DNA from 4 places in the Vreelandella halophytica genome. Region 1 is predicted to be linked to each of the others. Evidence: predicted binding sites of a transcription regulator. Region 1 holds the regulator's gene; each other region holds the start of a gene.
The links. Region 1 encodes FliA, which starts transcription of late flagellar genes. Its sites were predicted from a motif close to CTAAAGTTNNNNNNNNNNCNGCCGATA; they were not measured.
Positions count from the first base shown of each region.

Region 2: ACWHXT_RS02615 (flagellin N-terminal helical domain-containing protein) is a predicted target of FliA. The motif match lies at 6,717-6,743, and genes of this name have one in related genera.
Region 3: ACWHXT_RS02605 (flagellin N-terminal helical domain-containing protein) is a predicted target of FliA. The motif match lies at 1,286-1,312, and genes of this name have one in related genera.
Region 4: ACWHXT_RS06930 (DUF4019 domain-containing protein) is a predicted target of FliA. The motif match lies at 2,446-2,472, and genes of this name have one in related genera.

Region 1 covers NZ_OZ309107.1:132,213-139,909, forward strand. Annotated here, with positions in the region: gene flhF (flagellar biosynthesis protein FlhF) at 1-2,098, shown strand, start outside; gene ACWHXT_RS00620 (hypothetical protein) at 2,095-2,646, shown strand; gene ACWHXT_RS00625 (flagellar protein FlhE) at 2,653-3,075, shown strand; gene ACWHXT_RS00630 (RNA polymerase sigma factor FliA) at 3,102-3,800, shown strand; gene ACWHXT_RS00635 (motility protein A) at 3,841-4,656, shown strand; gene ACWHXT_RS00640 (OmpA/MotB family protein) at 4,661-5,329, shown strand; gene ACWHXT_RS00645 (hypothetical protein) at 5,326-5,871, opposite strand; gene ACWHXT_RS00650 (Crp/Fnr family transcriptional regulator) at 5,918-6,661, opposite strand; gene uvrA (excinuclease ABC subunit UvrA) at 6,776-7,697, opposite strand, start outside.
Region 2 covers NZ_OZ309107.1:546,454-554,150, reverse strand. Annotated here, with positions in the region: gene ACWHXT_RS02630 (NAD-dependent epimerase/dehydratase family protein) at 1-718, shown strand, start outside; partial or broken gene ACWHXT_RS02625 (type B chloramphenicol O-acetyltransferase) at 1,180-1,317, shown strand; gene ACWHXT_RS02620 (glycosyltransferase) at 2,479-5,550, opposite strand; gene ACWHXT_RS02615 (flagellin N-terminal helical domain-containing protein) at 5,802-6,644, opposite strand; gene ACWHXT_RS02610 (flagellin N-terminal helical domain-containing protein) at 6,925-7,697, opposite strand, start outside.
Region 3 covers NZ_OZ309107.1:538,753-546,449, reverse strand. Annotated here, with positions in the region: gene ACWHXT_RS02610 (flagellin N-terminal helical domain-containing protein) at 1-84, opposite strand, end outside; gene ACWHXT_RS02605 (flagellin N-terminal helical domain-containing protein) at 353-1,213, opposite strand; gene ACWHXT_RS02600 (flagellin N-terminal helical domain-containing protein) at 1,480-2,343, opposite strand; gene ACWHXT_RS02595 (flagellin N-terminal helical domain-containing protein) at 2,619-3,461, opposite strand; gene fliD (flagellar filament capping protein FliD) at 3,687-5,036, opposite strand; gene fliD (flagellar filament capping protein FliD) at 5,188-6,543, opposite strand; gene ACWHXT_RS02580 (hypothetical protein) at 6,833-7,153, shown strand; gene ACWHXT_RS02575 (serine hydrolase domain-containing protein) at 7,491-7,697, shown strand, end outside.
Region 4 covers NZ_OZ309107.1:1,459,309-1,467,005, reverse strand. Annotated here, with positions in the region: gene ACWHXT_RS06945 (helix-turn-helix domain-containing protein) at 1-528, shown strand, start outside; gene ACWHXT_RS06940 (carboxymuconolactone decarboxylase family protein) at 581-1,042, shown strand; gene ACWHXT_RS06935 (class I SAM-dependent DNA methyltransferase) at 1,138-1,881, shown strand; gene ACWHXT_RS06930 (DUF4019 domain-containing protein) at 1,995-2,396, opposite strand; gene ACWHXT_RS06925 (hypothetical protein) at 2,689-4,140, shown strand; gene ACWHXT_RS06920 (DUF1456 family protein) at 4,223-4,708, opposite strand; gene ACWHXT_RS06915 (tetratricopeptide repeat protein) at 4,719-5,141, opposite strand; gene fos (fosfomycin resistance glutathione transferase) at 5,224-5,622, opposite strand; gene ACWHXT_RS06905 (DNA-3-methyladenine glycosylase I) at 5,966-6,574, opposite strand; gene ACWHXT_RS06900 (EamA family transporter) at 6,654-7,499, opposite strand.

The DNA.
Region 1 (7,697 bases):
GCGCACGGACACCGGCGTCGAGATTTTGGCCATGGCCGAAGAGGCCGCGCTCGAGCAGGCCGCGCCGCTCGAAGCGGTGGGCATGGATGAAAGCGCGCCAACACTCCTGGCCGCCCAGCCCGCGCCGGCCAAGGCGAGCCCCGCGCACCCGTTCGAGGAAGTCAGCGAGCGGCTGCTGCGCGAAATGCAGGACATGCGTGCCCTGTTGGCCCGATCGCAAACCGGCGACGCCAAGGGTGCGCCGCCCGCCGGCGGTGCCACGGTGACCACGCTTTTGACCCGCGCCGGCTTTGGCAGTGAGCTTGCCGAAGAGATCGGCGCGGCACTGCCCGACTCCCTTGGCGCGCTGGAACTTCAGGATGAGCGGTTGCTCGGCTGGCTGCACCGCCAACTGATAGCGCGGCTTTCCGTGCTTCAGAGCGAGGCGGACTTTTTCGACCAAACTGGTATCGTGGCGCTGGTGGGGCCCACCGGCGTTGGCAAGACCACCACCACCGCCAAGCTTGCCGCGCGCTTCGTCATGCGCCACGGCACCCGCCCCGTCGCGCTGGTGACCACTGATAGCTTCCGGATCGGCGCCCACGAGCAGCTACGCATTTATGCGCGCCTGCTCGATACGCCGATGTACGCCCTCGATCACGAGCAGCCCATCGACAACCTGCTGGGGCGGTTAGGCGGCAAGCAGTGGGTGATCATCGACACCGTGGGCATGAGCCAGCGCGATCAGCGCGTCATCGAGCAGATCGGCCAGCTCCAGGGTGGCGAATCCCGGGTGCGCCTGGTGCTGGTGCTCAACGCCGCCAGCCAACCCGAAACCCTGGAAGAGGTGGTGCTTCGCTACCGCCAGGCTGCGCGGGCGGCGGGCGCCGAGCTCGACGAGTGTATTATTACCAAACAGGACGAAGCGGGGCGTTTGGCGCCGCTTCTGGATATCGTCATGCGCTTTGGGCTGCGCGTGCTGTTCTCCTCCAACGGCCAGCAGGTGCCCGAGGATATGGCGCTGGCCGACCCGGCTGCGCTGGTCGAGCAGGCGCTGGCAGGCCATACCGACGCCGCACCGGACTGCCCGCCGTGGCCGAACGCGCCGCTGGCACCGCGCTGGTCCCAGGACGTGCTGGGCCAGGGGCGCCGGTTGAGCCTGCTGCTCGCGCAGCTGCGTGAGCGGGTGGCCGGGTTCGCGCTGCTCGAAGCGGTATGGGATATCGGCGCGCTGCCGGGCGTACTGCACGACCAGCGCCTGGCGGCACTTGCCGACCAGGCGGGCGAGCAGAATGCGCTGGGCATCGTCTGGTCACCGCGGCGCAACGAGCGTGGCATGGAGTGGTCGATGCCGGATCTGAGCCTCGACGCCGACGGCCAGCTTTGTGCGCTCACGCTTTTACAGCACCGCCAGCCCGCCGGCTGGCAGGCCCGTATCGACGCCCAGCGCCAGGCGGCGGTCCATCTACTGCCGACCCTTGCCGAAGGCGAGACCCTGGACACGCTGGAAAGCGAGCGTTTGACCTGGGTCAGCCAGGCGACCGGCGCTCAGCGGATATACTGGCAGGGCGAGCGCTACGCGTTGACGGCCCTGTTTGGCGAAAGCGAACTCTCGCATCGGGTCGACGTGCGCTTTCGCGGCCAGCCGCTACAGCTATGGAATGCCCACGCCGAGGTCACCGACCAGGCCGGGCGGCATTTTCTCGCCTGGTACGGCGAGCTGCGCGACCCGGAAAGCGCCAAGCGCGTGGCCAAACGCTACTGGCTCACCCCGGCGCGGCTGGGGGCCGAAGTGCTATCGCTGCTGGTCACTCAGCTGCAAAGCGAAGGCGCGGCTATATTGACCAAGCGAGCCTGGCGCGCGCTCAAGGAAGCCGATGGCGGCGAGGTCAGTGCTCAGCTGCGCCTTTTGATGGCCAGCGGTGCCGCCGCGGCCGCCACGCACCTGGACAACGCCGAGGACGAGGCCGCGCAAACGCTGCGCCAGGACGTGATGCGCCTTTCCAAAACATCTCGCAAGCGCCGCGATACCGCGCTACTCGACGCGCTGATGCATATGTTGATGACCCGGGACGCCATCCGCCAACTAGGTAGCGTCAGCCGCGAGGCCCTGGCATGAGCGGCGGCGACCAGGCCTCGGGGCTGCGCCAGTGGGCGAGCCTGCGCAACGAAGAACGGGCGCAGCAGGCCGCCCTCGACGAGACACCAGCAAAGCAGGCTGGCAGCGAGCACGCCGAGCCCGACGTAGACACCCAGGCCACCCCGCCGGCAAGCGACGCCGCCACGCCGGTGGTCAAGACGCCGCTGGCGGTGGTGGGGCTACCGACGAAAAGCGTCGCCCCGGTCAAAGAGCGCCTTGGCGAGTGGGCCGAGCTTGGCCGGCGCTGGGCGGCGACCCCGGAAAGCTGGGAGGTCATCCCGGTGGATGCCAGCGAGCCGTTGGAGGCGTTTTGCGAGCGCTATTCACGCTGGGCGCTTTGGGTGCGCAGCGACGCGGACGCCTTCGCGAGCATGTATCGCACGCTGCGCCAGCTCAACGACAACCAGGGGCCCCGCCAGCTACTGGCGCTGCACGAGCCCGGCTTGCCCCGCGAAGGGCTTTTAGACAATTTGCAGAAGGCGGCGGCGAATTATCTGAATATCGAACTGCTGCTACTAGCGCGGTAGGCCACAATGAAAAAGCGTTTTCTGAAAAAGAGTCTTCAAGGCGTCGCGCTACTCATGGCGATGGGGGCGAGCCTGGCATTGACCGCTCAGGCGGGCACAGGCAGCTGGAGTAAGGAGGTCACCGGTATGATGGTGGCCATGAGCGACCGGGCGGTCAGCAGCCAGGTTTTGGCGCCGCCGCCGGTAGCGGAGATCGCCCAGGGGCGTATCGAAGGCGTTCACTGGCGGTATGAGGCACCGTTCGACGCCGCGCTGCGGGCCTGGCTTTGCCACCCCGAGCGCTGCGTCGAGCTAAGCGGCCAGCGCGGAAGCGAAACCGGGTTTGCCGGGCTTTCCGCCGATGCGCCGCTGGCGTTTCGCTTCGCATTGGGGCGCGGGCAGCGGCCGATGCGGGTAAAAGGGCTTCACGTGATTGTGAACTACCAGTGACGAGTGTATAGCCACGAGGCACGAGGATGTATACAGCACAAGGCAGAATTCAACACAGCGAAATGGTCACTCAGCACATGCCGCTGGTGCGCCGCCAGGCGCTGGCGCTGCAGGTCCGCCTGCCGGCGAGCATCGAACTCGATGATCTGATTCAGGCCGGCATGGTCGGCCTATTGGAGGCGCTCGGGCGCTTTGACGCCTCCCAGGGGGCGAGCTTTGCCACCTTTGCCAGCCAGCGGATTCGCGGGGCGATGGTCGATGAGCTGCGCACCCGGGATTGGCTGCCGCGCAGCGTGCGACGTTCGGCCCGGGCCATGGACGAGGCGGTCCGCCATCTCGAACAGAACCTGGGCCGGGCGCCGGAGGAGGGCGAGATCGCCCGGCATCTGGACATGCCGCTCGGCGAGTATCACCAACTGCTCAACGACGCCAACAGCGGCCACCTGCTGCCCTTCGAGGAGCTTCTGGAAGAGGGCGGGGAACCCGCTCAGGAGGCGCTGAATGCGCCTTTTGAGGAGCTTTTGGATGGTCAGCAGCGCGAAACCCTGATCGCGGCGATCGAAGCGCTGCCCGAGCGGGAAAAGCTTTTGATGGCGCTTTACTACCAGGAGGAGCTCAACCTGAAAGAGGTGGGCGCAGTACTGGGGGTGACCGAATCGCGTGTTTCACAGCTGCATAGCCAAGCCATTAGCCGTCTGCGCGCGCGGCTGCACGAGCCAGATTGACGCATTTTAACCGTTAAACCCAACCGGCGAGGAGCCGTCGATGAACCCCTCTACCTTGATCGGTATATTTGCCAGTATTCTGCTACTGGTTAGCGTGCTGTTTTTCACCGCGGAATCCCCGGAGAGCTTTCTCAACTTGCCCGGGCTTGCCATCGTGGTGACCGGCACCCTGGCGGCGACCTTCATTAGCTACCCGCTCAAGGAGGTACTGCGGGTGGTACGCCTGGTGGGGCTGGTATTTCGCCGCGAGAACACCTACGTGCGCGACGATATCAACGAGCTGGTGTCCATGTCGCGGCTCTGGTTCAAGGGCGACGTACGGGCGGTGGAGCGCGAGCTCGAACACACGCGCAACCCGTTTCTGCGCACCGGCATTCAGTTGGTGATCGCCAACACCAAGGAAGATGAAATTTTCGACATGCTGCGCTGGCGTATCGCCCGGCTCAAGGCGCGCGAGCACGCCGAGGCGCAAATCTTTCGCACCATGGCGACCTACGCCCCGGCCTTCGGCATGATCGGCACCCTCGTGGGGCTGGTTAACATGCTGGAGGTCATGGACGCCGGTGACCTGGAGGTGATCGGCCCGCGCATGGCGGTGGCGCTGCTCACGACCTTCTACGGTATCTTGCTTGCCAACCTGGTCTTCAAACCGGTGGCGGTGAAACTCGAGCGGCGCACCGAAGAGCGCTTGATCACCATGAACATGGTGCTCGAGGGCATCTCGCTGATCACCAAGCGCCGCTTGCCGTCGTTCATCGAAGAGACGTTGAACTCCTTCGTGGCCAACTACAACGACGAGATTCGTGATGCCAACGTGAAGCCGCGCGCCGAGAACGACGCGCCTGCCAAGGGGTAGGGCGATGAACCGCGAAGCCCGCCACGCACTGGAATCGCCATTCACCGGGGATGGCGACAGTGAAGATGGGTGGCTGACCAGCTACCTGGACGTATTGACGTTGTTGATCACGCTGTTCGTGCTGCTGTTGGCGCTCACCCCGGCGGGCACCGGCGACGAAGCCGCCGGCACACCCACGACCTCGGGTATTCAGCCGCTCTCTTCGGGACTTCAACCGCTCCACAGTGGGCTGAGCCCGGCGATGGACGGCCTCGATATTCAAGGCGTGAGCGTCTCCGAGGGGCGCGAAGGCATTACCCTGCGCATCGACGATAGCCTGCTGTTCGATAGCGGCGCGGCGCGGCTGACCGCTCAAGGCGAAGAGGTATTGGAAAGCCTTGGCGAGGTCATCGACACCTTCGATGGCGAGATATCAGTGGAGGGGCACACCGACAACGTGCCGATCGCCACCGCCTCGTTTGCCTCCAACTGGGAGCTTTCGACGGGGCGGGCGATTGCCGTGGTGCGCCACCTGGAAGAGGAAGGCGTGGCGCGGGAACGCCTGCGCGCCGTTGGCTACGCCGATACGCGCCCGCTCGAGGCGAACGACTCCGTAAGCGGGCGCGCCGCCAACCGGCGCGTCGAGTTCGTACTGCGCCGGCCGCCGAACGCCCAGGCGCCGGCCTCGCGTTAGGCGCTGGCGCAGCGGCGCTGCGTTTCGCGAATCGCCTCGCCGGCGCCCGCCAAACTGAACGTCATGGTCCAGGGCGGTTCGTCGCCCTGATCGAAACCGATATAAAGCTGCTCGCCGTCGCTCATCTGACCGAGCAGCGCATCGAGCTCGCCCAGGTAGAAGTGGCTATAGAAGCCGTCATCCCCCTCCTCGACGATAAACTCCGCCATGGTGTCGATCAGCGGCGCCTGGTCGACGCGTAGCCGGGCCGGTACCAGGTTCACCGCGCGGCTTTCGGTTTGCGTCTGTTCCAGGGTGACGCGCATCTCGAGCCAGGGCAGGTGGCAGATGCCTTCGGTGGCGTTTACGCTCAGCGTGGCGTCCGAGTAGCTTTGCGTCTCGACGGCGCGAAAATGGCGCTTGTCCTGGGCCTCGAGGGTCACGGCTTGCCAGGCGTCAAAAGCGGCGTCCTGGCTCACCGGGTAGCGCTCGGCCAGCGCCGCACTGAAAAACGAAAGCCCGGCCGCGCCCAGCGCGAAAGAAGCAAGTAAGCGAGTGGTCATGATGTAAAAGGCCAAACGTTGAGCAGGTTAAAAAGGCGTAGCCGGATCAATCGGACTGGCCGAGCAGGGGCCTTACGCTGTCGTTTAAGTAGCAATCGTCGAACTCGCCTTCCGCGGCCAGCGCCGCCATGTCGGGAATATTGACGTGGTGACGGTCACGATACACCAGGCCATCCTCGCTGAGCGCCGTGAAGGTTCGGCTGACGTGCACCGGGCTAAGGCCGAGTACGTCGGCCAACTGCTCCTGGGAGAGCGGCAGACGGAACTGGCCGGTAAGACCTGTGTTGGTCTGGCTCAGGCGAACGTACATTTCATGTAGAAAGTGAGCCATTTTCTGGCGCGCAGTGCGCCGTGCCAAATTGACCAGCCGCTCGGTCAAAAGCGCTTGCTGGCGGCTGCTGATGGCGAACATCACCGAGGTCAGTGGCAGCGAATCATTGAAAAGATCGATCATCCGCTTGTGGGGAAAGCGGCACACCACGCTGTCGGTGATAAAGCGCACGTTTTCCAGGCGCTTCGAGAAGGCGAACTCGCGCAGGCCGATGATATCGCCGGGCAGGAACACTTCCAAAATATGCCGGTCGCCGTTTTCCAGGTGGCGATAGGAGTACGCCCAGCCGCTACGCAGCGTGCAGAATTCGTTCGCCGGGTCTTTCATTTCCCATAGAAGCGAGCCCGCCTTTTGATCGACCGGGCTCTCTTCCAGCGAGTCGAGCAGCTTCTCTTCCTCTTCTGACAGCGAATAGAAGTGATTGAAATGGCGGACAATACAGCTTTTTTCCTGCCCCATGATCGGTTTCTCCTCTTTTGAGTAGCATACGCTCGACTAGCTGGTGGCCATGGGTTTAACCGACCCTCAAAGGCCAGCTTAACGCCGGCCTTTGACGTGCGAGTAGTACTCTGACTATTTCTTTTTTAAAAGCGGTCCCAAAAACTCGCCGGTATGGGAGCCTTTTTTCTTCACAAGCTGTTCCGGCGTGCCTTCGCCAATGATGCGCCCGCCGCCGGAGCCGCCTTCCGGGCCGAGATCGACGACCCAGTCCGCGGTTTTGATCACATCCAGGTTGTGCTCGATGACCACGATGGTATTGCCGTGGTCACGCAGGCGATGAAGCACCGTCAGAAGCTGGCGAATATCCTCGAAGTGTAGCCCGGTGGTGGGCTCGTCGAGAATATAGAGCGTCTGGCCGGTGTCGCGCTTGGCAAGCTCGCGGGCGAGCTTGACCCGCTGGGCCTCGCCGCCGGAGAGCGTAGTCGCGCTTTGGCCCAGGCGAATATAGGAGAGGCCGACGTCCAACAGCGTCTGCAGGCGCCGCGCAATGGCCGGTACGGGGCTGAAAAACTCGAGCCCTTCTTCGACGGTCATCTCCAGCACGTCGTGAATGTTCTTGCCCTTGTAGTGAATATCCAGGGTTTCGCGATTGTAGCGCTTCCCCTTGCACACGTCGCAGGGTACGTAGATATCCGGCAAAAAGTGCATTTCTACCTTGATCATGCCCTCGCCCTGGCACGCCTCGCAGCGCCCGCCCTTGACGTTGAAGCTGAATCGGCCGGGCTTGTAGCCTCGCGAGCGCGCTTCTTGGGTGCCGGCGAACAATTCGCGAATCGGCGTAAAGATCCCGGTGTAGGTGGCCGGGTTGGAGCGCGGCGTGCGCCCGATCGGGCTCTGGTCGATATCGATGACCTTGTCGAGCTGATCGAGCCCTTCGATGGCCGCATAAGGCGCTGGGGTCAGCGTCGAGGCGCGGTTCAAATCCCGGGCGGCGATCGGCATCAGCGTGCCGTTGATCAACGTCGACTTGCCCGACCCGGACACCCCGGTAATG
Region 2 (7,697 bases), 410 kb from region 1:
AATAGATAAGATTGTTCATCTGGCATCAGCGCGGCCATTTCACGAAGCAAAAGATATTACTGATAGCCTAACTAAAGGAATGCAGCTCTTTTCAGAATATGCCGCACATGCCTCCGGTGAGATTATATATGCCTCATCACAAAGCGTTTATGGCAACCAACCCGGTGCACCTTGGACAGAAGACCTGACGCCACAACCCACAACGCTTTATGCCCAATTCAAATTTGCCCTTGAGCAGCATCTTATTGGGCTTAAAAAAGTCCACCCTGGTATCTCTTATGTTATTTTAAGGATTGGGGCGGTGACTGGGGACGATCCGACGATACGTCAGCATGAAGCGATAGCACGTTTAACCCAAAGAGCTATACAGGAACAGTTAGTTGAGATATATGGTGGCAGACAAATCCTTGGACGAATTCACTACCGTGATGTAACAAGTGGAATTCTTCAGGTGATTAATCATCATTCTTATGACAATCATTCTATTTATAATCTCAGCATGGAAAAGTCTCACACTTTACTTGAAATAGCAACTAAGATCATAGAAGTCACTGAGTCATCAAGCCCAGAAACCCCTATTACTTTTATCAAGCACGAAGGTGAAAAAGACAACATTAATAGTCATGCAGTAGATCCGTCTTGCTTTATGAATAAGTATAAATGGAAACCCAAATACTCAATAACAGACATAATAAAAGACTTATCAAAAATTAATTAATATACTTTTAATCGCCAACTAATCAAAAAAATCGCCACCAACCATTTTAAGGATGATAGATGAGCTATAAAAGACGTCAGCTATGGCTAAGATTTATGCAAAATTTTTTTGGATCAAAATGGTTTAGCTTTCCTCTGCTATTCAAGGCTAGAACAATGCTTTATAGGGGAGCATTCAATATAGGTGAATCTCCTATTATTGAAAACGATGTCTGGATCTATTGCACGCATGGACATCAAGGAAGTATCTCAATGGGCAAAAGAGTTTTATTAGCAAGGCATGTACAAATAGATTATACAGGAGATATTGAAATTGAAGATGACGTTTGGTTTTCAGAAGGCGCTTCTATTCATTCCCATGAACATGCAGTTACTAAAAACAGACTATCTCGTGGAACTGGCACTCTAAAAACCACTAAAGTAGTCTTCAAAAAAGGTTGCTGGGTTGGAAGCCGTGCTATTATTTTGCCGCAAGTTAAAGAGATAGGTGAGGGAGCGATTGTTGCTGCAGGGGCCGTTGTCACCAAAAGCGTTCCTCCTTTCTCAATTGTCGCTGGTAACCCTGCAAAAATAATCAAGATGATTGATGACGAAGCGTGAGCTTAATAGAAACGTAACATCCTGGGCCTAATGTGAAAATTTTATTTATTAGGTATGGTCAATATATAAAGCCAAGCTAGCTAATTATTTCAGATTACTTTATCTGATAGCTCGAAGAAAGGGATATGCGACGGTAAAAATTGCCTTGTGTAATATCTGACTTATCAAGCAGAATATTGTTGTGATTTATTAATATAGTTATTTTGCCCCCTTGGGCTCATGGAATAACTACAGCGCTTTGGACCACCAGGTAGAAAGCAGAAGGACTAACGTCGCTACCCTCCCTGCTTTACCGACCAAAGTGCAGCAAAGCCTGGGGTAACTCCTGGATTTTAGAAGGCTTCAAAAGCAGAATTCAGGCCACGGCTGCCAGCTTGTGCCATCGGGCCATGCCCCCAAGCACTACGTTCGGTCGTTCGTAGTTATAGATCCATAGCCATCGCAGTGATTATTCCTGCACTTTCTCGATGGAGCTGAATAGGTAGTGAGCCGACCAGCCATAAGGTACGGTGGGTTTGTAACGTTCGGTATAAGCGTTCTGCTTTGGAGGGGATAAAAACCAATGCGACCCCGCGCTGGTTGGCTCAGATTCTTAAAGTGGTGCAGGTATACTGCGAGCTGTTATCACAGCGGGTCCGGGCAGGCATCTTCTTCGCCACTCGATGATCTTATTCAGGGCGCGTATTACCAAACGCATGCTGTAGCGGGCAATATTCGCCGCTTTGTGCGCTATTTCACAGCGGAGAAATGGCTTAACACCTTCCCCTCCAGAGCCTCTTTACGCAGCTCGAACTTGAGACGTTCTTCGGCATAAATTTTCTTCAGCCGCGGGTTTTTAGCTTCGAATTCTTCGATTCGTGTGATTATGGAAGTATTCTGGCCGCCGAAGTTGGCTCAACACTTATAAAACCAGGCATCGCTCACGGCAAGGCTCTGGCGCTGGAAAGCTGCTCTAAGCTTGCTTTAGAATAGCTATTATTTGGCTATCGAGACCGTGTTTTTTCATTCGGAAATTTTCCTTCAATTAGCTTACAGAAATACTACTTTTGAGCGCTTTAATCAAGAGGGAGGATCCACTTATCTAGCTACCTTTCAACTTTACCTGCCCCACTTTTTCGCGGGACAGGCTACTAAGCTTTACTGACTTAACTTTTTTATAAATCAACTATCTTTCAAAAACTTCTTCTCCAAGGAAGCATAATATGCGGCCAACTCTCTAAGCTTTAACCTTTTATAATACAAGGACATCCATTTAAAAGTATTGGCCTGCATTTTGTTTTTTTCTTTCAAACTCTTGCTCGACCACAAAGAATCCCCATGCATTCTATAAGCTGCAGGCTTTATATCAGCCATGTACTTACTTTTTCCGTACTTACCTAGCAAAGCAATTAAGAAGTTATCTCCGTTACCTGCATTTAATTTTTCTTTTGGGAAATGAGAAAACTCTTTTCTAAAAAACATGCTCAGCGTAAGAATAAAACAATTATTCTTAAGCATATCCTCTTTAGAATAATCACGTTTAAACTCATCTCGCAACTTCGATTTTGCCACCATACCGTTTTCATCGAAAACAAAGGCATCATGATGACACAAAACAACATCTGGGTTCTTTTCCATAAAATCGAACTGCTTTTGAAGTTTGTTAACATCAGTCCAGTAATCATCCCCCTCGCACATTGCTATATATCGCCCTTGCATTTTGGGGAAGCAGAAATCAGTGGCTTTAAGCCCTTGTTGAAATAAGTTCTTTTCTTGATAAATGGGCTTTATCAAATCAGGGTACTGATCTGCATATTTTTGTATTATTTTTTGTGTGCCATCTGTTGAAGCATCATCGTGAAGAACAATTTCAAATGGAAAACTTGTTTTTTGAGCAACTATTCCCTTGATAGCATCTTCGACAAAATTTCCGTGGTTATACGTAGGACAAAAAACACTTACTACTGGCGCCCCCTTAACATGCTCACTCTGGGCAATCACTGGACCAGCAGGAGGCGTAATAGTGGCCTTATTATTCGCCTTCAAACTTTTAGGTAAAACTGACTGAGCTTCTAAAAACTCCAGGGCTTTCTCTTTCGAGACTTCCGCCATCAATTCAAATGCCATATCGTGCGCTGCAAAACCGGCACTCAAAATAAAGGCAAGCTTATTTTTTCGATCATCAGTCAGCGCTGCCATGCGCTGGTGATTAGGTATAAAAAGAACATCTGCACTTTCTTGCTCACTGGCGCATGGAGAACGCTCATGTAGTTTCTCGGGCAAGTGGCTATGGTGGCGAATGTTATGAAAACGATAGAAGCGGAAGCCGTTGCGGCTCGCCCAGTGTTGAAGCTCGGCCAGGCTCGGCTGCTTTTCGTGTGTTAGCTGAAAGGGAATACGTGCCTGGATGAGCAATGTATGTTCGAGCGCTTCTTTACCATTCTCGAGCACCGCCATGGCATCGCTAAGTTCGTCGAGAATCAGCCAATCAAGGCTTTCCAGACCGGTAATGCTGTCCAGAGCAACCGAATTGATGGGCAATTCCGCCAAGAGCTGTGTCCCCAGGTGGTGACGCTCGGGAAGCTGTTCGGCGGGCATGGGCTTTAGCGTGCTGGTCATTTCCGGGGCAACGCAGGCATTGAGCGTGGCTGCGTTACCATCGCCCAATAAGGCATGCTGAAAAATCTGGATCGTATCGCTGCCTTCGTACTGCTTGGCGTTCTTTACTTCGCTGGCAGGATCAAAGGCCACGATGCCAAAAGCGCTCGTTGCGCCCATCTGATCGGCCAAGCCACTTTTGATCAAACTGGCGCGGTTATCGAGTACGATAATTTTACCCTTGAACTGCCAGGTAAAGTCTTCCGTGAGGTGTAGGCGAGGCGCCTTTGATACGCCCTCTTCGCCGCTACCCGCTTTGTTAGTAAACAACTGCTCTAGAGAACGATCAACTTTCAGCTCAGGCTTGTTGGCGACACTTGGCAAGCGCTGACGATGGCGTTTTTTCTGGCTAATTGAAAAGTCTTTATTGCCTGCGCGATCACGCGCCAGGGGGGTTAAGGCATCGAGCAGCCGTTCGGTCGCGCGATTTATATGGTGCCTCTCTTCTCCTACACTGAACGCCCGCGCTACGTAGTCCTGGTAAAGTGCTTCATCATCGAAAAAGGCCACGGCCGCGTCGAAAAGCGTCTGAAGCTCCTCCTCACTCAGCAGGTGCTGATAAGGCTCTTCGTAACATGGTGCTGGAAAATCAAAGGCAATACCTGCCTCACCCACCATTTCGGGCATGCCACCCCGGTTGGTAATAAGCGCCGGTATGCCATTGAGCATGGCCTCGGCCAGTACGCGCCCGGAGCTTTCCCACCAGAGGCTGGGGGCTGCCAGCACACGTGCACGGCTGTAAGGCCCACGCATATCGGTGGTATTGGCCGTCACGGTCACATTGCTTAACGTGCTGCGCTGCTGTCCCATTTGGCGGGTCGTTTCGCGCAGAACCGCCGACCAGTCGGCGCGTGCTTCAACTACCTCGAGCTCGATATCGGGTCGCTCTCGCTCCAGCTTTTCGGCTAGCTGAACGAACACACTAGCGCCTTTTTGCCAGCTGGGGTTCACGAATAGCAGGCGCTTACGTTCGTGCTCTTCGGCGATGAAGCGGTCCGCGGCAATGAACTTGCCTACCGGCTTGGCGGCAAACCCCACTTCCTTACGGTACATATCCGCCGTGGCCTGGCTGTCGGTCACGATCAGGTCGATATCACGGCACCAGCGTGGCGACTTGTAGTTGCCATTGGCCAGATAGAAAGCCACCGGGATACCACGGTCGCGCGCTTCGTCGGCAATGAGCATATCGACGGTTTGACCGCCGTAGAACCAGACGATATCCGGCTTGAAAGAATCGAGCAGGTAGAGATATTGGCTGTACCAAAGCCCTTCTTCATGAGTCGTAAAGTGATTTCGATTATGGCTATAGCTCACGAGCATTTGGTGCGTCAACGGACCATCTTCTGCTTCGATCAACTGGTGCAGGTGAGCATTTAGGTCGGGAAACTGCTCCTTGAGCTCTCCCATGCCCTTGGGGTTATCAAACACCGTTGCGCCTAGTATCTGCACTTCATAACCACTGGCCACCAGCTGCAGCAACATTTGCCGTACGGTCATACTGGCACCGCTGGACGTATCCAACAGGCAGAAAGGATTGGCCCAGAGAAGGCGAGGCTTGCGTTTTTCTGAAACAGGTGCAGTTTTTTGCTTGGCCATTAAACGACTCGCATAGCAGTAGTAATCATATAGCTAGTTTACGTTGCTAATACAGAGAGCAAAGGCGCGAATGCACCCATGTTTAAGCAGGTATTCTGGCAATCGCTACCTGGAGCATGGACCAACCGAAAAAGCCCTCCCCCCCAGTGTTTTCAGTATTTAAAGCAAATAAGAAGCTTACTTTCCAAAAAGCAAAACAAAAACGGGGCCTATTGGCCCCGTCATTGTTAAGCGCTACTGCTACTGCTTTATTAGCCCAGCAGAGACAGCACGGACTGCGGGGTCTGGTTGGCCTGGGCCAGCATGGACGTACCCGCCTGCTGCAGGATGTTGGCACGCGTCATGTTGGACACTTCCACCGCGTAGTCGGCGTCCTCGATACGTGAACGCGCTTCGGACAGGTTGGTGGTGGTGGTCGCCAGGTTGTCGATCACCGAGTCGAAACGGTTCAGCGTGGCACCCAGGGTGGCACGCTGAGTGTCCAGCGACTCCAGTGCAGTATCAACGTCGTCGATCAGTGTCTGGAAGGTAGCATTGGTCGCGCCAGCGCCAGACAGTGCCGCCGCCGAACCACTGACACCCAGCGCGCTGCTGGTCGCATCAAAGGTATTAACGACAATGGTGTCGTTACCGGTGGTGTTCGAGCCAACCTGAATGTTCAGGGCAGTGCTTGCGCCACTGGCCAACAGGCTAGTGCCGTTGAAGTTGTTGCTGCCCGCTACGCGATCGATCTCGGCGATACGCTCGTTGATCTCGGTAGTGATGGCCGCACGGTCGTCGGCGGTGTTGGTATCGTTGGCGCCCTGTACGGCCAGCTCACGAATACGCTGAAGGTTGTCGTTGATCTGGTCCAGACCGCCTTCCATGGTTTGTACCAGCGAGATACCGTCGCTGGCGTTACGGCTCGCCTGATCCATACCCTTGATTTGGGCGGTCATTTTGTTGGCGATGGCTTGACCTGCAGCATCGTCCTTGGCGCTGTTGATGCGCAGACCGGATGAAAGACGTTCCTGAGCCTGAGCCAGCATGCCCTGGGACTTGTTCAGGTTGTTCTGGCCGATCATGGAAGTGATGTTGGTGTTGATAACAGACATGAATTTAATCCTCGGTGTTTAGTGGCCCGGGAAAGGCCTATGAATCGGCACTAGCATCGCCGTTATTATAATTAACGGCCGTACGGCCGGATTCTTGAGAAAATAGTGCCTTTTTTTAGAAAAAATTATCCTGTTTAAACAATTGTATTCCAGACGGTACAAAGCTACGGCGATTCATGACCAAGCTTTAACCACCCGGCATCGGTATGGATTTTAAACGTAAAACGGGGCCCAAGGGGCCCCGTTTATTACACTGTTTTCAAGCTCACTTGCTAAGTGATTAGCCCAGCAGAGACAGTACGGACTGCGGGGTCTGGTTGGCCTGGGCCAGCATGGACGTACCCGCCTGCTGCAGGATGTTGGCACGGGTCATGTTGGACACTTCCACCGCGTAGTCGGCGTCCTCGATACGTGAACGCGCTTCAGACAGGTTGGTGGTGGTCGTCGCCAGGTTGTCGATCACCGAGTCGAAACGGTTCAGCGTGGCACCCAGGGTGGCACGCTGTGTGTCCAGCGACTCCAAGGCGTCATCAACGTCATTGATCAATGCCTGGAAGTCACCATTGGTCGCACCCGCACCGCCGGAGGCAGACGCCGCAACGATGGTTGCCGCGGAACCACTCACGTTGAGCGCGCTGCTGGTCGCATCAAAGGTATTAACGACAATGGTGTCGTTACCGGTGGTGTTCGAGCCGACCTGAATGTTCAGGGCAGTGCTTGCGCCACTGGCCAACAGGCTAGTGCCGTTGAAGTTGTTGCTGCCCGCTACGCGGTCGATCTCGGCGATACGCTCGTTGATTTCGGTAGCGATCGCGGCACGGTCGTCGGCGGTGTTGGTATCGTTGGCGCCCTGTACGGCCAGCTCACGGATACGCTGAAGGTTGTCGTTGATCTGATCCAGACCGCCTTCCATGGTTTGTACCAGCGAGATACCGTCGCTGGCGTTACGGCTCGCCTGATCCATACCCTTGATTTGGGCGGTCATCTTGTTGGCGATGGCCTGACCCGCGGCATCGTCCTTGGCGCTGTTGATGCGCAGACCGGATGAAAGAC
Region 3 (7,697 bases), 410 kb from region 1:
CTGAGCCTGGGCCAGCATGCCCTGGGACTTGTTCAGGTTGTTCTGGCCGATCATGGAAGTGATGTTGGTGTTGATAACGGACATGGGGTAATCCTCGGTGTTTAGTGGCCTGGGAGGGGCCGGAAAATCGGCGTTAGCATCGCCGTTACTATAATTAACGGCTGTACGGCCGAATTCTTTAGAAAATAATGCCTATTTTTAGAAAAAAACCATCTTCTTTAAACAATTATATTCCAGGACGGTACAAAGCTACGGCAATCCATTAACCCCCTTTAACCACCCGGCATCAGTATGGGTCTTAAACGTAAAACGGGGCCTTTCGGCCCCGTCATGGTTTAGCACTAACGTACTATTAGCCCAGCAGAGACAGTACGGACTGCGGGGTCTGGTTGGCCTGGGCCAGCATGGACGTACCGGCCTGCTGCAGGATGTTGGCACGGGTCATGTTGGACACTTCCACCGCGTAGTCGGCGTCCTCGATACGTGAACGCGCTTCGGACAGGTTGGTGGTGGTGGTCGCCAGGTTGTCGATCACCGAGTCGAAACGGTTCAGCGTGGCACCCAGGGTTGCACGCTGTGTGTCCAGCGACTCCAGCGCAGTATCAACGTCATTGATCAATGACTGGAAGTTAGCGTTGGTCGCACCCGCACCGCCCGAGGCAGACGCCGCAACGATGGTTGCCGCGGAACCACTCACGTTGAGCGCGCTGCTGGTCGCATCAAAGGTATTAACGACAATGGTGTCGTTACCGGTGGTGTTCGAGCCGACCTGAATGTTCAGGGCAGTGCTTGCGCCACTGGCCAACAGGCTAGTGCCGTTGAAGTTGTTGCTGCCCGCTACGCGGTCGATCTCGGCGATACGCTCGTTGATTTCGGTAGCGATCGCGGCACGGTCGTCGGCGGTGTTGGTATCGTTGGCGCCCTGTACGGCCAGCTCACGGATACGCTGAAGGTTGTCGTTGATCTGGTCCAGACCGCCTTCCATGGTTTGTACCAGCGAGATACCGTCGCTGGCGTTACGGCTCGCCTGATCCATACCCTTGATTTGGGCGGTCATCTTGTTGGCGATGGCCTGGCCCGCGGCATCATCCTTGGCGCTGTTGATGCGCAGACCGGATGAAAGACGTTCCTGAGCCTGAGCCAGCATGCCCTGGGACTTGTTCAGGTTGTTCTGGCCGATCATGGAAGTGATGTTGGTGTTGATAACGGACATGGAAGCAATCCTCGGTGTTTAGTGGCCTGGGAAGGGCCGGGAAATCGGCGCTTACATCGCCGTTATTATAATTAACGGCCGCGCGGCCGAGTTCTTTAGCCGAAAGCCTTTTTTTTGAAAAAATCTTTCTCGAGAACGCATGACGCTTAAAAGAAAGAGCAATAACAACAATAAGATATGGATAAAAAAGCTTTTAACCAACCTGAAATATAAAAAAACGGGGCCTTGTGGCCCCGTCGTTATCAAGTGCTACAAATAGTGCACTATTAGCCCAGCAGAGACAGTACGGACTGCGGGGTCTGATTCGCCTGTGCCAGCATAGACGTACCCGCCTGTTGCAGAATGTTGGCGCGCGTCATGTTGGAGACTTCTTCCGCGTAGTCGGCATCTTCGATGCGCGAACGCGCTTCGGAGAGGTTGGTTTCAGTCGTCGCCAGGTTGTCGATCACCGAGTCGAAACGGTTCAGCGTGGCACCCAAGGTCGCACGTTCGGTGTCAAGCGTCTCTACTGCGTCATCTACGTCGTTGATCAGGCTCTGGAAATCAGCGTTAGTGACGCCCTCGCCACCCGAAGCAGAATTCGTGGCAATAGTAGCTGCCGACCCACTAACACCTAGGCCAGTGCTACTCGCATCAACGGTTGTAACGGTGATGGTGTCGTTGTCGGTGGTGTTAGCGCCAACCTGCATGCTCAGGTCAGTGCCTGAGCCACTTGAAGACAGCAGGTTAGTACCGTTGAAGTTGGTGCTACCCGCAACACGGTCGATTTCATCGATACGCTCGCTGATTTCAGTGGCAATCGCTGCACGGTCTTCTTGAGTGTTGGTGTCGTTAGCACCCTGTACCGCCAACTCACGAATACGCTGCAGGTTGTCGTTCACCTGGTCGAGACCGCCTTCCATGGTCTGTACCAGCGAGATACCGTCGCTTGCGTTACGGCTTGCCTGGCTCATGCCATCGATTTGCGCGGTCATTTTGTTGGCGATGGCCTGACCAGCGGCATCGTCGGAAGCGCTGTTGATGCGCAGACCAGAGGAGAGACGTTCTTGCGCCTGAGCCAGCATGCTCTGCGAAGAACTCAGGTTGTTCTGGCCGATCATGGAGGTGATATTCGTATTGATTACAGACATGAGTATTGCTCCTAGAAGTATAACTGGCCAGCGGGCCAACTTTGCGACGTTTGTCATGCCGCTACCCCTTGGTAACGGCTGCTCGTACAAAGTCTTTAGAAAACAATACGCTTTTTATGTAAGGGAAAGTAACATTAGCCACTCAAAACCCAAGCCTTCGTGCTTAAGCTCCCGCCATACGGCGATTTACAAGAAATCCAATAAACAAAAATGTAGGTTAAAAAACCAAAAAACGGGGCCTATTGGCCCCGTCATGATTTAGCGCTAGCGTACTATTAGCCCAGCAGAGACAGTACGGACTGCGGGGTCTGGTTGGCCTGGGCCAGCATGGACGTACCCGCCTGCTGCAGGATGTTGGCACGCGTCATGTTGGACACTTCCACCGCGTAGTCGGCGTCCTCGATACGTGAACGCGCTTCGGACAGGTTGGTGGTGGTGGTCGCCAGGTTGTCGATCACCGAGTCGAAACGGTTCAGCGTGGCACCCAGGGTCGCACGCTGAGTGTCCAGCGATTCCAGGGCAGTATCAACGCTATCGATCAATGACCGGAAGTTCTCGTTGGTGGCGCCAGCACCCGACAGGGCCGCCGCGGAACCACTGACACCCAGTGAGCTGCTGGTCGCGTCAAAGGTATTAACGACAATGGTGTCGTTACCGGTGGTGTTCGAGCCAACCTGAATGTTCAGGGCAGTGCTTGCGCCACTGGCCAACAGGCTAGTGCCGTTGAAGTTGTTGCTGCCCGCTACACGGTCGATCTCGGCGATACGCTCGTCGATTTCGGTAGCGATCGCGGCACGGTCTTCGGCGGTGTTGGTATCGTTGGCGCCCTGTACGGCCAGCTCACGAATACGCTGAAGGTTGTCGTTGATCTGGTCCAGACCGCCTTCCATGGTTTGTACCAGTGAGATACCGTCGCTGGCGTTACGGCTCGCCTGATCCATACCCTTGATTTGGGCAGTCATTTTGTTGGCGATGGCCTGACCCGCAGCATCATCCTTGGCGCTGTTGATGCGCAGACCGGATGAAAGACGTTCCTGAGCCTGAGCCAGCATGCCCTGGGACTTGTTCAGGTTGTTCTGGCCGATCATGGAAGTGATGTTGGTGTTGATAACAGACATGAATTTAATCCTCGGTGTTTAGTGGCCCGGGAGAGGCCTATGAATCGGCACTTGCATCGCCGTTATTATAATTAACGACCTGTCGTCCCATTTCTTTAGCTTTTTTGCACTTTTTTATAAAAAATCGTTTCATCCTCAAACGACAAACGGGGCCTTGCGGCCCCGTTACTTGCATTTATAGCTGTTACGTCAAAAAGCGTTCTGGCCCCGCCAGGAAAGCACGACCTACCTCTTCTGCATGGCGCTCATCATATCGAACTGCTGAGAGAGGTAGCTGCTCATGGAGTTCATCTGGGCGAGCATGCCGTCCAACTGGCCGAACTGCTTACGGTAGCGCTCAGTGCTTCGTTCGATGCTGGCTTCCATACGCAGCTTGCGCTGATCCAGGCTCTCTATTCGCAGCTCAGCACTGCCGATGGAGCTCTTGATGATGCCGTCATCCCCGGTTATGTCCTTGAGCGTCGAACTTATCTTCCCGGCAAAGCCGCCTTCTTTCGTGTCACCTGCAAAAAAGGCAGCCAACCCCTCGGAATTATTGGCAATTGCTTCATCCAGCTTGGCTTCATCGACCTTGAGACGGCCCTGCTTGTCGATGTCGATACCCATTTGAGCAAGCCGCGTTATATCGCTCGTCCCAAAGTTGCCCGTTACATCCTGGCGCAGCCGGTTTTCGATAGTACGAACGGTACGATCGCCCACTAAATCGCCCGAGGTCTTACCTTCGCCCTTGAATTCGGTCATACGGCCAACGGTGGACTTCATTTCGTTATAGTTGCTAACGAAGGCATTGATGGCTTCTTTCAATGACGCATCATCACGCTCGATTACAAGCGTGGACGGGGTCGGGGAGGCGGCGGTCAGGTTGAGCGTTACTCCCTGGATGGCCTCTTCTACCCGATTACTTTTACTCGTAATCGCGATGCCGTTGACGTTCAACTCGGCATCCTGGCCAGCGCGTAGCGTGGCAGGGTCCATCGAAAGGGAGGTCAGTCCTGAAAACCCCGTCAGCGAAGCCTCTTTGCCCGTTTCCTTGGAGCTCAGCGCCAGGCGATACCCTTTGCCATCATTGATGAGCGAAGCCGTAACGCCAGACTCTTTATCCGCATTGATCTGATCACGAACCTCGGCCAGGGTACTGCCTGCTTTAATATCGACGCCGTAGCTTGTTTGCGTATCGCCAGCACCAAAATTAAGCGTCAACTTCGTATCGGTTGCCGTAAGCTCCTGGTCCAGTGCCACACTATTGGACGCAGCGCTGCCGCCGCGCGCCAGTTGGGAAACCGTCACCTCATAGCGACCTGGATTGGCTTTCTCGCTCGCCGTCGCCAGTACGCCTTCTCCCGTTACCGTACTTTTTTGCTGTTTGAAAGTAGCGGCATCGTTCAACGCCGTAATAGAGTTCTGCACCCTATCCATTGCCGATTCCAGGCGCCCATAAGCAGAAATCTTGGTTTGCTGAGCACTTTTCTGCTCAAGGATCGGAACGAGCTTTTGGCGTTCAGCCGACTTGAGCTGTTCCACCAAGCCCGACAAATCCAACCCAGACCCCACTCCCAATGCCGTAATAGACGCCATGAGGTTAGTCCTCTAGTAAGTAGTAGAGAAGTACAGTTAAATACTCTATCGGCTGATAAACGACGAACTTTAGCGGTTAAGATTCTTAAAATCCTGCAAAAATGCCCGGCAAACGCCGGGCATTTTCTGTCTCACGAGTATCGCTTGGCGATCACGACTGGTTGTTCTGGCCCAGCATCCCTAACTGCTCGCTCAGGTAGCTGCTGGTCTGGTTCATCTGCGCCACCATGCTATCCATTGCCTGAAACTGGGTGCGAAAGCGCGCGATGGTCTGATCGATGCGCTCCTCGGTTCGGGCGAAACGGTCTTCGAGGGTCCCGATACGGCTTTCGGAGTTACTTTCAGCCGTATCCAGGCGCCCTCCATCGCCCACGAGGCGCTCGAGGGAGGCATTGATTTGCCCCGCCATCCCCGCCTCTTCACTATTACCGGCAAAAAAGCCGGCAAGCTGATCGGGCTCGGTCGCAATGACGCTATCCAGTTTATCGTCGTCTATTTTGAGTTTACCGTCGGTTTGCAGTGAAATACCGATATCAGAGAGCACGCTGAAGCCCTCACCACCCACTGCGCTGCTGATGGACTGGCGAAGTTCCCGCTCGACTGCGCGCGTGGTTGCGTCGGCATTCAGCCCTGCTGATTGGCCGGTTTCGGCATCGAAGCTGGTTAAACGCGTCAGGGTATCTTTCAGCGCATTGAATCCGTCTACAAAGGCAGTCACATTGTCCCGCAGCGCTTCGTCGTCCTGCTCGACGCGCACGGTGCTCGAGGCGCCCGCTTCCGTAAGATTCAAGGTCATACCCTGAATAGCACCCTCGACCTGATTGGAGGCACTGACGATATCGATTCCGTTCACGTTGAAGGCAGCGTCCTGCCCCGCCTGAATGACCTGCACATCCGAGGTAACGGCATCGCTCGATAAAATGGAGGAAAAGTTGGAGCTTTCGATGCTGGCATCAGCGCCCGTTTCACTGGCCATGACCGATAGCCGATACCCTTGGCCGTCATCGATGATGGAAGCCGTTACCTGACCACCGCCTTGTTCATTGATGGCGTCGCGGATGCCTTCCAGCGAACTGCCGTCGGCAATGGTTATGGGCGCCATATCGCCTTCAGCCAAGCCGAAAGTTAGCGTTTGCTCACCACTAATAATGCTTTCGTCGGATGAACCCAAACGCTCCGTAACGAAACTCCCGGCGGTCGCCAACTGCTCCACCTCGACCTCGTAACGGCCGGGTTGTGCTTCATTGGTCGTCACGGCCGTCACGGCATCGCCATCGACCCTGGTCGTGAGGCTCTCGAACGACTCGGCATCGTTGAGTGCTTGAGTCGCATCCTGAAAGGTAGAAATGGCGCTCTTCAGCGTTCCATAGGCAGAAAGCGTCGCCTTCTCGGACTGTACCTGTTCGGCGATGGGGGTGAGCTTGGCGCTCTCGGCGTCTTCAAGCTGGCCCAGCAGCCCGTTCAAATCCAGCCCCGAGCCAATGCCCAGTGAGGTAATGGAAGCCATAGATTAGTGCCCCTTCGATTAGCGTCGCTCAATTAACCGCGCGACCTGAAATTTGCCTGCGTTGATGCATTGAATATCGGCATCCGGCGCTTTTTCTTTAGCTCTTGACCTGTTTTAACTCATTAAAAGGTTATTTTCTGTAATGTTTGGAAATTTTGAGACTACGTCGCTACCCAAAGAATTCGCTAAAAAGCGTTCGTTGAACCATCGTCTTATATAGACCTTGGTCTAATGCCCATGAGTGACTTACACTGGCCTGCGTATTTCGCGTTCACTGCTGGAGAGCCTCATGTCTGCCCAAGGCAAAACCCCGACTGCCCACCCCGCCCCGTTTAGCCGAGAGCAGCTGCGTGGATGCCTTTTTAACGTGGCGGAGCTTCTCTATGTGAACGGCCACGTGCTGGAAACCATTACGCTACCTGGCTGTGGGCTGGCGAAGCGGGAGATGGCCGTACTGGAAGCGCAAAACGCTGGCTGGGCCAGGTGTCGCAAAACCCTCGAGGCGAGCGAAGCGGGTACCCTCAACACAGCGGGGCGATTCGTACTAACGGCGCTGGGCCGCGAGATCATGTTCGATATGTTTGGCCAGGGGGCGGCGGACTGCGCCTAGGGCCCAGGGATAGCCGAACACGCTTAAAAAAGCGCTCTAAACGCAAAAACGCCCGCGAATGCGGGCGTTTGTGTTTGGCACGGCGTTGTGATCAACGAAGGCCAAGCATCGAAAGAATAAACAGTACGACGACTACCAGACCCACGATGTAGATGATATTACGCATAACGGCGCTCCTTGCTTTTTTGCGTTTAGAAAAATCAACGGGTTGCTTTCCCCATCGGGGCAACACCCACATCCTAGCAGGCTTTTGGGTTCTTTGCGTAATTTACGTGCGCTAGCGGGGCGAAGACTCTACGCTTTTTAACAGTCGAGTCGTCGTCAAAAAGGAATGCCAATGCGCGCAATGTTAATGGGGTTCGGGGTGGCGATGGCCATGGGACTGCCTTTTACCGCTCAGGCCGACGCGCCCTCGAGAGAGGCGTTTAACGTGCTGGACGAGCAAGCCAGCGCGCTTGGCCGCCTGCATACGGTGGTCGTCGCGGTCGAAGGTGAGATCGTTCACGAATTTCATCAGGGCGGCCCGGGAGTCGCCACCCCGGCG
Region 4 (7,697 bases), 1.3 Mb from region 1:
CCCGCAGGTATGCACTGCCTGATGGGATTGGCTGCTGACGCCCATGTCGATTTTTATCATCGGCTTGAAAGCGCCACTCAACCGGCGTGGTTGGCGAGCCTAATGCCCATCATCGATTCGCTTTACCCACTAGATAGCCCAGCAGGTATGAACCTGCTGGAAAGCTGGTTATTGGGGCTTTTGAATGGCGCGTCGAACATACAAAGTCGCCTGCCTCTGCTCGTCGATACGCTCAGTACGTCAAAGCTTTTGCCTGACCAGTTAGGTGCCTACTTGGGCTTCACCCGGCGCACGCTGGAGCGCAAACTCAAACGCGAAGTGGGGGCTTCTCCCAGCCAGTTGGTTAACTTCGCCCGCCTTCACCGCGCGCGTCACGCATTAATCGAAACCAAAAGGCCACTGGCCGATATAGCGCTTGGCTGTGGCTTCCATGATCAGGCCCATTTTACCCACGCCTTCAAAAAATTCGCCCTGGAAACCCCAAGCGTATACCGCCAGCGCAAATTGTCGCAAAGTTACAAGGCGTAGCCGGCCCGCCGCTTTAAATTAAGGCCTTTCTTAAACGACACGGGCCTGCACCATGAAGACACGCCTCTCCCAGCAAGCGGTTTACACGCTCAATCCGCGTATCCCCAAACACCTGGCCGCACTGGCCAATACAAGCTCGAATAGTGCAGTGACACCCATGATCGTGCACCTAGTCGAGCTACGCGTTTCCCAGCTAAACCAGTGCTGTTTTTGCCAACATAAGCATGCCGAACAAGCACGCGAGAGTGGCGAGCATCAAAGGCGTCTCGACGTTCTGCCTGGCTGGCGTGAAGCGCCCTGCTTCAATGTCCAGGAGCGCGCCGCTCTGGCATGGGCTGATGCTTTGACGCTGGTCAATCAACAGCGGGTGGATGACCCCACCTATCAGCAAGCGCTGGATGCGTTTGGTGAGCGCGATCTTATGGAGCTGACCGCCGTCATTCTTGCAATGAATAGCTGGAACCGGGTGGCCATTAGTATGCAGTTCGTTCCTGACATGACGGCCTCTTTGTAAACTGCCCGTGGCCTTTTAAAGGAGCCACGGCATCGCTTCTAAAATTCAGAGCGCTCGTTTACCATGCGCCACCCCCTTACGAGCGCCGCCCTGCCATGTCCGTCAACGCACTTTATACCGACCTTTCTCACTATTACGATTTGATGTGCGAGGACATCGACTACCCGGGGCAGAGCCGCGGCGTGCAGCGCCTTCATCATGTGCTGGGTAACGGTGGTCGCCGGCATCTGGACCTGGCCTGCGGCACCGGCCCGCACGTGCGCCACTTTCTGGATGCAGGCTTTGCAAGCAGCGGCCTGGATATCAACCCACCCATGCTGGCACTGGCCGCCGCCCGCTGCCCCGAGGCGCAGTTCAGCTGCCAGGACATGGGGGATTTCAGCGTTAGCGAACCCCAGGACCTAATCACCTGCTTTCTCTACTCGGTTCACTACAGCGACGGTATCGCGCGGCTCAAGGCGTGTATCCAAAGCGCCTACCGCGCGCTTGAAAGCGGCGGCATGTTTTGTTTCAACGCCGTGGACAGGGAAAAGATCGACAATGCGCTTCTGGTCAGACATAAGGTGCGCAAGGGGGATGACGAGTTTGCGTTTCGTTCGGGCTGGCACTACTCGGGCAGTGGCGAAAAGCAATCACTCAAGCTGAGTATCGAAAAAAGTCGGGGAAGCGGCGTTGAGCGCTGGGACGATGAACACGCCATGGTCGCCGTCAGTTTCGCCGAACTCACGGCGCTGCTGACACCCTACTTCACCGTGCAGGTTTTCGAGCACGACTACGCGGCCATTACGCCCTGGAACACCACCTCGGGCAACGCGATATTCGTCTGTATCAAAGCCTGACCGACGATACCAGACGGCCTAAACGGCGCGATAAAGCCTGATCGCTGCCGCTATTGATCCGGTTTCTATTGAACCTGGTATTTATTGAACCTGGTCTCTATTGAACCTGATCTCTATTGAACGTAATAGCCGCTGACGCGCCAGGCGCCGTCTTCGAAATGCGGGGTAACGGTTTCGGTGAGCAGCCGGTTGGCGAAGTTGGTCTGGAAGGTAAAGATCTTGTAGTCCCCCCGCGGGGCGCCGGGCATCGAGGTCTCGCTGATCACGCGCAGGCGGCGGCGGGACTTCATCTCGCCTACGTCCTGGCGGGCAAGCTCGATGGTACGCTCGAGCATGCTGGGCGAAAGCGGGCGCTGTAAAAGCGGTGAGGCGCTGTCCCAGGCTTTTTCGAATTCACCGTTATCGATACTTTGAAGCCAAGCCATCACCGCTGTTTCAGCGGCGTCCGCGTGGGCGCTGGCGGGAAGTACGGAAAAAACGAGGGCGGCCACTAGGGCACGCAGCGTGGTGGGCATGTAGGGCTCGCAGTGGTTGAAAAACGTTTGCTTTGCTATCCATACGTTATATCGGTCAATCGCCCTCCGACTTTAACGCCACCCCTCAATACCCGGTTGTGCCGGTTATAGCCCCTGTCGGCCCGAGGCTTACCGGTAGGCAGTTGCTTTAGTGCGCGATTGTACTAGGGTAATGGCTGGGCACGCGTCTCACCCTGCCTTCCATACCGATCTCTTTTCGGGTCGGTATTTAACCCAGCCGGCTTTTAATAATTAAAAAGGCATATAAAACGACACTAGCAAGGAAAACTTCATGTCATACCTACGCGTATGCCAGTTCAACAAGCTGGCACTTGGGCTTAGCGTTTCCGCAGCCATGATCTCGAGCGCGGCAGCGCAAACCAGTGACCAGCAAACCATCGAAGAGCTGCGCTCACAGCTCAACCAGATGCAGCAGCGCCTCGAACGGTTGGAAAGCCAGCAAGGTACCGCCGCCTCCAGCACCGCTCAGTCAGGCACGACCTCCCAAGGCGATTCCAACCAGGACTATACGAGTCAGAACGCGAACCAGGGCTCATCGAATCGTGGCTCTTCAAGCCAGGGCTATACGGAGCAAAGCTCATCCGGTGACACGGGCGCCGAAGGCTCCTCCTCCCGGGACGGACAGGAACTGGCCCAGGAAAACCAAAGCACACTCGAAGAGATGCAGCAGGTCGAATTCGGCGGACTGGTAGAGTTCAGCGGCAGCGCGAACGACTGGGACGACCAGAGCAAGGATACCGTTGGCGATCTCGACTTCGGCAAGCTCGTTTTCACCGTAGAAGGCGAAACCGGCAATATCGATTATTCCCTGGCCTACCGCTTCTACGACGACTACCACTTTCTGCAGCACGGCTGGGTCGGCTATAACCCCACCGAGGAAGATTCCATTCAGCTGGGTCTGGTGCAAACGCCCTTCGGCAACATGGATTACGGCTACCTGGGCTACTATGGCAACCTGGGGTACCTGGCGGGTTTCAACGATAACCAGAACGCCGGTATCAAGTGGGACCGCTCTGCTGGGGCCTGGGATACGTCGCTGGCCTTTTTCAAAAGCGACAGCTTGAGTAACGACAACGAGCACTACGGCGCCAACGCCGTGGGCGACAGCGCGCAGGGTAACAGCGAAGAGAACCAAGTCGCCGCGCGAGTAGGCTACACCTTTGGTTACGACACCGACTACGCTACACAAGTGAACGTGTCCGCCAAGGGCGGCCAGCTTTATAACCGCAACACCGAGCGCAGCGGCGATAACTGGTCCGCCGCCCTGGGCGTAGACGGAAGCTATGGCAACTGGCGCACGCTCGCTCAGGCCACGACCTACGAGTACAACGCCAAGAACCCGGCGGAAAGTGAATCGGGTATTTCCGATAACGCCCTGCAAATCGGCGCCTTCAACTTCAACTACCTAATCCCCGCCAAGGGTGAGATCTACTCGGCAAGCGTGGGCTACAACCTGGAAGTGGATTGGGGCCCGGTCGATAACCTGTTCTTCTTCAACGACTTCAGCGTCATCGACCCCTCCGGCGACTACAGCGCCATCAATGGCGGCTTCGGCGATCAACAAAACCCCATGGTCAACGACTTGGGGGTACAAATGACCGCCGGCCCCTTCTTTGCCTGGTTCGATATCGTGAGCAACAAAAACGGGTTGGATTACTTCGGCTCGCCGGTCGACAACGGCTGGAATACGGCGTTTCTCACCAACTTCGGTTTCGAATTCTAAACCGCGCCCCGCGTAGCAAAAAGGCCCCCAAGGGGCCTTTTTAATTTAAAACGCTTCGTTTAAACGCGGCGCTGCGATGGGTTCACGCCTTCGCAGCGCCGTTTTCCTGGGCCGGGCGGTACTGGTTCTGCAGGCCCATCAGAAAATTACGCAGCATTTGATCCTTACACTCACGGTAATTCTTGTGGCCGGGCTTACGGAAAAACGCGCTCAGCTCATGGTGGCTTAACGGCAGGTCCTCGCGCTCGAACACCGCGATAATATCGTCGGCCTGCATGTTCAAGGCGATACGCAGCTTCTGGAATACCTTGTTGTTATTGAGCTTGGCTTCCGGCGTGGGCGCCGGACCTTCACGCTTGCCGCGCTTGTAGCTGATAAAGCCGTTCAAAAACGCCGCCAGATCCTTGTCCTTCATCGTCTCAAAGGCCTCGTCGTCGTCCTTTTTCAACCAGGCCGTTACCTGCTCTAAAGCAACGTCCACATCGGCCAGCTTGAAAATGGCCACGATGGCGGTGTCTTTCAAATCGAAGGTGTAACGGATGCGGCGTAAAATATCGTTATTGGTCAACGTGGGGGTCCTAACGAGTAGTGAGCGAGGTCAGCAGCGCGTCGATCTCTGCTTTCAGTTCATCATCTTGAATGTTGGCTGCGCCAGCTTTAGCCTGGCGCAGGCTTTTAATGGCGTCGTCGATGTCGTCCCGCTCTACCTGAAGCGTTGCCATCGAGAAACCGATCGAAGCGATATGGTCCTGGGAGGGTATAGCGACGGCTTTATCCAGCGCTTTTTGGTACAGCACCAGCGCTTCGTCCAGCTCTTCGCTAAAGTCGGCCAGCGTTTCCCATTGCTCCGGGTGGTCTTTCTCGGTGTATTCGTTATCGATACAGATGGCTTCGAGCTCGGCGTACAGCACATCGAAGCTTTCGCGGTCGTCCTTGTGCGCCGCTTTCATCAGCTTCTCGGCCAGCTCATACACGGCCTTGTAGATTTTGGTGTTAATCATTACGTCAAAACGTCTCTTGAATAAAAATCGGAACCTGCCGCCGGCGTGTTTGCGCGTGACGCTACACCTTTACGCGGCCAGTTTAAAGCCAAACGAGCCCGCTGTAAGGTTTCGAATTAAGTGATGCCAACCGGCTTGCCAAACCACCCGCGTGAATTTCCAGTTTGTGTCCGTCCGGGTCCAGTATATAGATAGACGCTCCTTCGCTGGTGTTCTCTTTCCATTGACGTACATTCAGCGCTTCGAGCCGGGTGTAAAAGGCCTCGAAATCGGCCTTTTCGATATCGAACGCGATATGGGTGTAGTCCTCTTTCGCACAAGGGGTATCGCAAGAAAGACACAGCCATAGATCCCCTGCCGAAAGGTAAGCGCCATTGTCCCACTTCACGTGACCGGTGAGCCCCAGCACATGGGTATAAAAGTGGAGCGAGCGCTCGAGGTCGCTGACAGCCAGAGTGATATGGTTTAGACCCGTGATCATTGTTCTGTTCCTTATATATTCGACTCAAACGATCCTTGATATAGCTTTATTCATTCGTAGTCAGTCTATATCTCGAGCCACCATCAAAACTTCATCAGCCGAATAAAGATTCGAAATGGTCGCCACCCCTTCAGCGCCCAGCGCGCTTCTATACAGTTTTTGAGCATTGTTATTGGCTCTTGTGCTTACTAAAATGCTCTTTGGTACAGAGTTTTTCAAAGCAAGCTGTTCTCTTTACGAAACCGTTAAGTTGGTCAAGAACTTGGAAAAGCTGCAGTGCATTCTGATGCTGAAGCTCCGGCATTAGCGCTACTACGCCAGCGAATAACGGGGTCGTAACGCATCAGGCAGGCCGGGTAAACGCCCGGCGCGCCTCATTGATGCGCGGGCGCAGAAAGCACGCTTCTGCGTGATCGTTAATCAGGCCCATGGCCTGCATGAAAGCGAACACCGTGGTAGGGCCGACGAACTTCCAGCCGCGTTTCTTCAGATCTTTCGAGAGTGCGATGGACGTCGGTGAGGAGGAGACGCTTTGCGGCGCGGCCACGTCCTCCTCCCGAGGCTCGAAGCGCCAGAAGTACGCCGCCAGCGACCCTTCCTCTTCGACCAACTCGCTGGCGCGCCGGGCATTGTTGATCACCGCCTCGATCTTGCCGCGATGGCGAACGATGCCGGCGTCCTCGAGCAGGTGCTCGACATCGCCCTCATCGAAAGCCGCCACCTGGTAAAAATCGAACCCGGCAAAGGCGGCGCGAAAATTCTCGCGCTTGACCAAAATGGTGCGCCAGCTAAGCCCGGCCTGAAACGCCTCGAGGCTTATTTTCTCGAACAGGCGCTGGTCACCCGCGACCGGAAAGCCCCACTCGTGGTCGTGATAGGCATCGAACTCCGGCGCCGTAGCGCACCACCCGCAGCGACGCTTTCCATCCGGGCCTTGCGTTGTCGTGTTCATGAGTATGATGTCCGGTAAACCCAAGCGGACGAGTAGTTTAACAAAGGCAGCTTGCCAGTGTGTGACGCCCACCAGGCGCTCAGGGCTTGTAGCGGGTCAACACCACGCCAAGCGTAATCAACGAGGACGACACGAACCGCCAGACACCAAAGCCCTCCTTCAAAATAAAGGTCGAGATCAGCGCGGCGAACAACACGCTGGTCTCACGCAAGGCCGAGACCATTCCCAGCGGGGCGTAAGCCATGGCCCAGATAACGATCCAATACGCCCCCACCTGCAGGCCGCCGCCCACGGTGGCGGGCAGCAGGTTCTCCCGCACTACCCGTTTGATGGCGTTGAGTTTCCAGAGGGAAGCAATCAAAAAGGTCAGCACGCCGTTACCGATGGTAAGGCAAACGGCAAACCCCATTATTGAGCCGGCCTGCCGCGCGCCCAGCCCGCCCACTAGCGTGTAGGAGGCAATGAACGCCCCCGTTCCCAGCGCCAAGAATATTGCGCGCGGGTTTTGCGTAATGCCAGTGGCTTTCTCGAAAGCCAGCGCAATGACCCCCACCGCCAAACAGACGACCCCCAACAAGGGAATGAAACTAAGCACCTCCGCGGCAAAAATGGCGGCGCCTAATGTGACCAGCAGCGGGGCCGAACCGCGGGCAATGGGGTAAACCTGCCCGAAATCGCCATACTGATACGCCAAGGGCAAACTGAAGTGATACGCGGTATGCAGCAAGATAGCAGTGGCCAGAAGCGGCCAACTGGCGGAGTCTGGCAGCGCCACGAACGGCGGCGCCAACAGCGATATTAAACTTCCCAGCAGCGTGATGACCGCCATGACGGCGATTCGGTCGCCGCTGACCTTGACGATGGCGTTCCAACTGGCGTTGAAGAAGGCCGCCAGCAATACGATTATTGTTATTTCCAGGCTCATGATTTTCCCTTTGGCGCGTCATTAAAGTGCCGCGCATTGATCGGCAAATCTCGCAGCATCGTACCGGACTATGACGCCTTGAATACTCCTCAGGCAAGGCGCGCGCCAACCAAAGGGTCGAGGCTTTTCCGCTTATGCCTCGTCGAAGACGAGCGCCGGATTGTCGCCAATGGGCCACGTGATTGCGCCATGAAAGCA